DNA from 3 places in the Staphylococcus sp. acrmy genome. Region 3 is predicted to be linked to each of the others. Evidence: riboswitches for the same ligand, from Rfam matches in the RefSeq annotation. Region 3 holds a riboswitch; each other region holds the start of a gene.
The links. Region 3 has a riboswitch for thiamine pyrophosphate ahead of FH144_RS10120 (thiamine phosphate synthase). Riboswitches for the same ligand answer to the same signal wherever they lie in the genome.
Positions count from the first base shown of each region.

Region 1: linked by a shared signal. The riboswitch ahead of thiC (phosphomethylpyrimidine synthase ThiC) and the one ahead of FH144_RS10120 (thiamine phosphate synthase) in region 3 are both predicted to bind thiamine pyrophosphate.
Region 2: linked by a shared signal. The riboswitch ahead of FH144_RS00605 (3-oxoacyl-ACP reductase) and the one ahead of FH144_RS10120 (thiamine phosphate synthase) in region 3 are both predicted to bind thiamine pyrophosphate.

Region 1 is NZ_JALCVE010000001.1:85,429-87,766, forward strand. It holds partial or broken gene thiC (phosphomethylpyrimidine synthase ThiC) at 1-1,236, opposite strand, end outside; TPP riboswitch at 1,422-1,524, opposite strand; partial or broken gene FH144_RS00420 (HAD family hydrolase) at 1,723-2,338, opposite strand, start outside.
Region 2 is NZ_JALCVE010000001.1:129,871-132,208, forward strand. It holds gene FH144_RS00600 (5,10-methylene-tetrahydrofolate dehydrogenase) at 1-479, opposite strand, end outside; TPP riboswitch at 733-834, shown strand; gene FH144_RS00605 (3-oxoacyl-ACP reductase) at 969-1,718, shown strand; gene FH144_RS00610 (LLM class flavin-dependent oxidoreductase) at 1,767-2,338, shown strand, end outside.
Region 3 is NZ_JALCVE010000010.1:48,336-50,673, forward strand. It holds gene FH144_RS10115 (pyruvate MFS transporter) at 1-683, opposite strand, end outside; TPP riboswitch at 1,023-1,132, shown strand; gene FH144_RS10120 (thiamine phosphate synthase) at 1,199-1,789, shown strand; gene thiO (glycine oxidase ThiO) at 1,782-2,338, shown strand, end outside.

The DNA.
Region 1 (2,338 bases), on a different contig from region 3:
CGGCGCTTCTTTACAATAGAAATCTGCTAACTCTTGGTTTTCTTTAATTTTATGCATAGGAATATGGCCAGGACCTTCAATCATTACTTGTACATCATGTTTCCAAGCGATATCAGTTAGTTCTCCAAGTGTTTTCAATTCTGCAATTTGACTTTCATCATTTGCATCATAAATTGAGCCTGGTCGTAAGCCATCACCTAATGAGACAGCAATATCATATTGCGCTAATATCTCACAAATATCATCAAAATGTTCGTATAAAAAGCTTTCTTCGTGATGTGCTAAACACCATTGCGCCATAATTGAGCCGCCTCGAGAAACAATGCCAGTGAGGCGGTCTACAGTAAGTGGTACATGATGTAGACGCACACCCGCATGAATTGTGAAATAATCAACGCCTTGTTCCGCTTGTTCGATAAGCGTATCTCGATAAATTTCCCAAGTGAGATCCTCTGCTACACCACCAACCTTTTCCAAAGCTTGATAGATAGGCACGGTACCCACTGGCACTGGAGAATTACGCAATAAATATTCTCGAGTAGAGTGAATATTCTTGCCTGTCGATAAATCCATGATTGTATCTGCGCCCCAATGGATAGCCCATACAAGCTTTTCTATTTCAACTTCAATAGATGATGAGACAATAGAGTTACCAATATTAGCATTAATTTTAACTTGGAAATTCTTACCAATAATCATTGGCTCAGATTCAGGGTGATTTACATTGTTAGGAATAATGGCGCGTCCTCTAGCAATTTCTTCACGGACAAATTCTGGGTCCACGTCTTCTCGGCATGCCACATATTTCATTTCTTTAGTAATTATGCCTTTTTTAGCATAGTACATTTGTGTAATGGCATGGGCTTTACTTGCTTTTCGCGGTTGGTAGTCAAAAGATTGTTCAACAAGATTTTTATGCCCCTCTTTTTTAAAACCATTATCAATAGATTGTATACGACGTCCAATATAAGTCTCAGTATCGTTTCGCTCCTCTATCCAATGATGACGGGTTTTTGGAATACCTTTGAAAATGTCTACTTTATAATCATCTTCATGGTAAGGGCCTGCTGTGTCGTATACATACAAAGGGTCATTGTGGCGCTTTTCATTGTCGAATAGTGTATCAGATAACTCAATCTTTCTAAATGGCACCTGAATATCTTCATCTACACCTTGCTTAAATACACGTTCACTTGCTGGAAAACCTTTTTTCAATTCAATGTTTTCTTGTTTCATAAAATCCTCCTATAATCATGACGCTAAGAGAATTTTAAGCACACAAAAAAGGAATATATTTGTTAGAAAAAAGCGATCATTAATAATAAAATACATTATTAAACAGAATAAAATGATGGTTGATAGAGACAACCATAATCGTATCCTGTCTTTTTATATGTATTGAATATATTTTATTTTAAATTTACTTTATCCATTTGCTTCCCTACGCTAGTATTATCTAGTTCAAGTCCAAAGGGTTGAGAAATATTCCTCTCTCAGCACTTAAAAGCACCCCTAGCAAATATTAATTGATATCCGATGATATTCAATTATGGCTTTAGTATATCAATTAAGATAAAAAGTTACAAATTAAGATTTAATTCACTATATTAGGAGTGGAATTTAGATGGAGGAAATGATTACTTAGTACGTAGAGAATAAATAATTAAATCAGAAACACCATTAAAAATCTAATTACATTTACAATTTATTAGCCGACCTATCTTATCTCTCAAAATTCGTTTGTTTTACACTATTAATAATGAAATCAGGATTTTCTAATTTTAAATTTTCTTCACTATGACTTCCCCATGTTACAGCACATGAAGAGACTCCTGCATTTTTTGCCATTTGAATATCAAATATAGCATCTCCGATATATATAGTTTCAGTTTTGTTTAAGTTATATTTATTTAAAATATAAAGAATACCATCAGGTGATGGTTTATAATTTTTTACTTTATCTGACCGTATGATTTCCAAGAATAAATGATCGACCTTTAATATCTTTAAATTTCTCTTTAGTACTTCAGTTTTTTTACTAGAAACCACGAATAATTTAGCCTTTTTATGAAGTGTCTCGAGTTGATTTAACATGCCATCATAACTATTTAAATGTGCTTCTTCAACTTCTTTATAATTTTCTCTAAATAATCTTATGAGTTGCTTAAGTTCTTTTTCGTTTAAATCTACTGAACTCATTAAATTAAATGATTTTTCAATAGGTATACCCATATAATATTCAATTTGTTCATCACTAGGTTCTTTCTAGACCATACTCTCCAAAAGCTTTCTTAGTTGCGATGAGACTACATTTTTTTGAATTAGCAATAGTACCGTC
Region 2 (2,338 bases), on a different contig from region 3:
ATGTAACGTCGCTTCGAACTCTCGTCTTCTCTTGGGTCGACAGCCTCTGGACGAATTAGCGGATGTACTTTCGGTCTCTCTTTCGTATTGTCACTATAAAGTTGTTCGACTAGAGTGGCTATGCTATTCACTAATTTACGTTCTAAATCTATCCACCCTAGTGACGGTAATGAAAGCATAGACACTTGACTCTCACTAGTGTAGTCACTAATCACTACTTTATTATTAGAGATACTTGGTAAGTCAGTAATACTAATGACAAAATCCCAACCGTAACGTTCTTTCATGTCGGTAGCTTTATCGATACTTTCGTACACATCTTCCGCCGAACCGATTAACAAGTCTACTTTGCTTTCAAAGTTCCATTGTTGATTGTCATCGATACGCTCGTGTAAGAGCTTTTGAACTTTAGGTACTGCTTTATCTACTAGTTTATGCGCCACGCCAGGTGACGGTATTAGTCCAATGGTATACGCCATCATATCCCTCCTTTCTTGTTTTACTATTTATTTTGATTAAGTTAAGAACTGCATTTTCAAAAAGTATAAACTATACGAACATATCAAATCATTGAATAAGCGTAAGCTCTATCTTATATAATTGCAAATACTTTTTATTATCAAATTAGTTAATATAATTATATTAATTGAAATCGTCTTAACTTTTGGCACACTTAACTAAATAGCCTTGACTTATTAAATTAAAACTTATAAATTGTAACTATAGTATAAATATATGCACTAGGGGTGTTTTTTAACTGAGATAGAGTAAAGCTCTAAACCCTTTGAACCTGAACTAGATCGTACTAGCGTAGGAAAGTGTGGGATAAATTTTAGATAAATATTGAGATGTGACAAATTTGTCAACTCTTTATATAGACGTATAACATCTACTATTTACGCAACTTTCCTCTAGTGAAGGTTGCGTATTTTTTTACTGTAAATGAGATGTACGGAGGTACGGTATACATGGCTAGAACAGTATTAGTAACAGGAAGTAGTCGCGGTTTAGGAGCGACCATTGTTAAAACATTGGCTGAGCAAGGCTTCCAAGTCGTGATTAATTACAACAATAGTAAGGAGGCGGCTGAACGGATTGCTTCTGAGATTGGTGAAAAGGCTATTGCTATTCAAGCTGACGTGACACAACGTGAAGACGTGGAACGTTTAGTTAAAGAAGCGACAGACCACTTTGGCCAAATTGATGTCGTTGTAAATAATGCGTTAGTTAATTTCAAGTTTGATCCGGTTGCACAAAAAGCGTTTAAAGATCTTACTTGGGAAGATTATCAACAACAAATTGACGGCACTTTGAAAGCTGCGTTTAATGTCACGCAAAGTGTGATACCTCAATTTATCGAACGCGGTGCTGGTAGTGTCATTAGTATTGGTACTAATTTATATCAAAACCCTGTCGTACCTTATCATGAATATACGACGGCTAAGGCTGGATTAATTGGTTTCACACGTAATGTAGCAGCCGAATTAGGACAATACGGTATCACTGCTAATCTCGTGTCTGGTGGCTTATTAAAGACCACAGATGCGAGTGCAGTCACGACGCCGGAAGTATTTGATTTAATCGCACAAACTACACCACTACGCAAAGTAACGACACCTCAAGACTTAGCTAACTTAATCGCATACTTAAGCACAGAAGCAGCTAGTGGTATTACTGGTCAAAATATAACAGTTGATGGCGGTTTAACGATGAATTAATCCACCAATGAACGACGACTGATTTCAAATTGGAGTGTTTATGTAGCTATGCCTAAAGATAATCATCATTTACACATAGGTATTTTGATTTATGGTTGTGGTCATCACCAGGCCGCTTGGCAACACCCTGATTCGAGTATTGAGCGCGTTGGAGATGTTACCTATTATCAACATCTTGCTCAACTATCAGAGAAAGGCTTATTTGATGTCGTGTTCTTCGCCGATAACCAATCATTTAATCCTGGCTTTACTACTATGCCAAGCTTTTGGTTTGATCCACTGATTAACTTAACAGCAATTTCGCAAGTAACACAACATGTTGGCTTAGTACCCACCATTTCGAGCACATTTTCAAATCCATTTACGGTTGCTCGCCAACTCTTAAGTCTCGACCATATTACTGGAGGTCGTGTCGGTTGGAATCTGGTAACCTCTATGACCGATTTAGAAGCTCAGAACCATAGCATGCCTGCTTTACCCGACCATTCTATCCGTTATGAAAAGGCTGACGAATTCGCTCACGTCATGAACGGTTTGTTTGAATCTTGGTCTACGGATGATTTTCAACCTAATCGTGAACAAGGTACATTGATAGATAATTCAAATATTCAACCGCTTCA
Region 3 (2,338 bases):
CGACGGAAGAATTGATTCCATGGAGGTGTTGATTGCGTTGTTTGTACTAAATCACGATTCTCCATAATGAAATGTTTCTCTGCTTCATTCACCATACGATGTTGTTCTGGTAAATCTTTTGCGATGATGCCCCATAAGATGGCGATTAAAATACCTACACCACCAAAGATATAAAAGACTGCTTGCCAGTTAAAGGCGTTAACAATCGCAATTGTAATAATAGGTGCTAATACTGGTCCAAAATATGAACCTGCTAATAACATACTCGATGCTCTACCTTTTTCATCTTTTGAGAACCAAGTAGAGTTAAATACGGCATTAGATGGATACATTGGCGCTTCCCCTATACCGAATAAGAAACGAACTAAATATAATAACCCGTGATGTTTAATCATACCCGTAAAGATAGTGAAGGCACTCCACCATAATAAGGCAATTGTAATCATCTTACGTGGACCAAATTTCTCTGCTAACATACCTGAAGGCACTTGCATTAATGCATAACCTAGTGAGAAGAATGAAGCGAGCAACCCAAATTGTTGCTTGTTCATATGTAAATCAGCCATCATTTGTGGCGCGATATATGAGATGTTCGATCTATCCATATATGCGATAACTCCGATAATAAAAAATGCTAATGCGAAAAACCAGCGAACACTACTTCTTTTTTGTCTTTGAACCATTTCCTCTTTTTCCTACTTCCCTTAAATTTGTTGATTCTTAAAATGTTGTCTAATATATTCTTCGAGACTCCCAATTCTCTAAAAATATCATCCCATAACGCCCATTCTCATAGTCTTTTGAGCTTATTTTTATTTATAATATCAGGTTTTGTAATCGTTTACAATAGGTTTTCTTAAAGTTTTTTATTAAATTGCGTTTGTTTAAATATGAAACCAATCCTTTCCTTGAAAAAGCCTTGCACCGCTTGTTATAAACTAAGATTTGAATTCTATTCCAAAAAATTGTAGAATGAACTTGAAATAAAACGTGAACGGTTATTTTTTAACACATAAAATTTAATTTTCCACTGGAAGTGCCTTTGTTTAGGGCTGAGAGTAAAGAACGGACTTTATAATTCCTGGAACCTGATCCAGTTTGTACTGGCGTAGGAAAGTGGCGCATAGGATATCATAAAGCTAAGTTAAACGCTATTTCCCTACGAGGGAGATAGCGTTTTTTTATATCTTAAGGAGTGATGCTCATTTTCATTGCTATAACATCTTATAAAGCGTTAACGACTAAAGATTTACACCATTTTCTCGAAATTGCTAAAGGTATAGACGGCCTATTATTCAGGACACCAATGTCTCATGAAGACTTATTTCATTTTATAACGGACTTGCTCAAACAAGGATTTCCTAAAGATAAAATGATTATTCATAGTGACATTGCATTGCTAGAAAAATTAAATCTCTCATGCTTACACATGCGTGAAATGGACACTCAAGCGTTTGATTACAAAGCACGACATCCAGAAATTGAAATCAGCATGTCGACACACTCACTACAGTCTGTGACACAAGCTTATGAGCATCATCTTGATTATGTGTTTTATGGTCATATCTTTGAAACACCATCTAAACCTAATCAGACGCCACGGTCCATAGAAGAGATTCACCAAGTTTTACAACTCCCAATTTCTGTCTATGCGATTGGCGGTATAACTAAAGAAACAATTCACGACTTACCTCATGGCTTTGCCGGTGTTTGTGCAATTTCTTTCTTTATGAACGCATCTTTGACACAAATTGAACAGTTACGAAAGGAGTGGTTGAAAGATGCGTGACGTTCTCATTATTGGTTCGGGCGTGATTGGTATGTCTATCGCTAGAAACTTAAGCCAATCACAAATGGACATTGCTATTGTAGATCGTGATATTCCAGGTAAACATGCCTCATACAAAGCAGGTGGCATGTTAGGCGCACAGAATGAATTTACTGAAGATAATGATTTATTTAGACTCGCGCTTGAATCGCGTAGCCTTTTCCCAAAACTGTGTGAGACATTACAAGATGAAACGGGCATTGATATCCAATATCAAGCTTCTGGTTTGATTAAAATTGCGAATCGCCCAGAAGACGTCGACAGTTTGTGTAAGCAGTACCATTTCTTAAAATCATTAGATGACAGCGTGGTAGAACTTTCAGATACCGATTTGATTCACTTAACGAATGGTAATGTCACATCAAGTGAGATGGCTATTTATATTCCTCACGATGGTCAAATTAATGCGAATCATTATACGAAAGCTCTATTCAAGTCATTACAACAGCGTGATATTAAACGATATTTCAATACGGAAGTAACACGCATTGAACATTTAAATGGGTACTA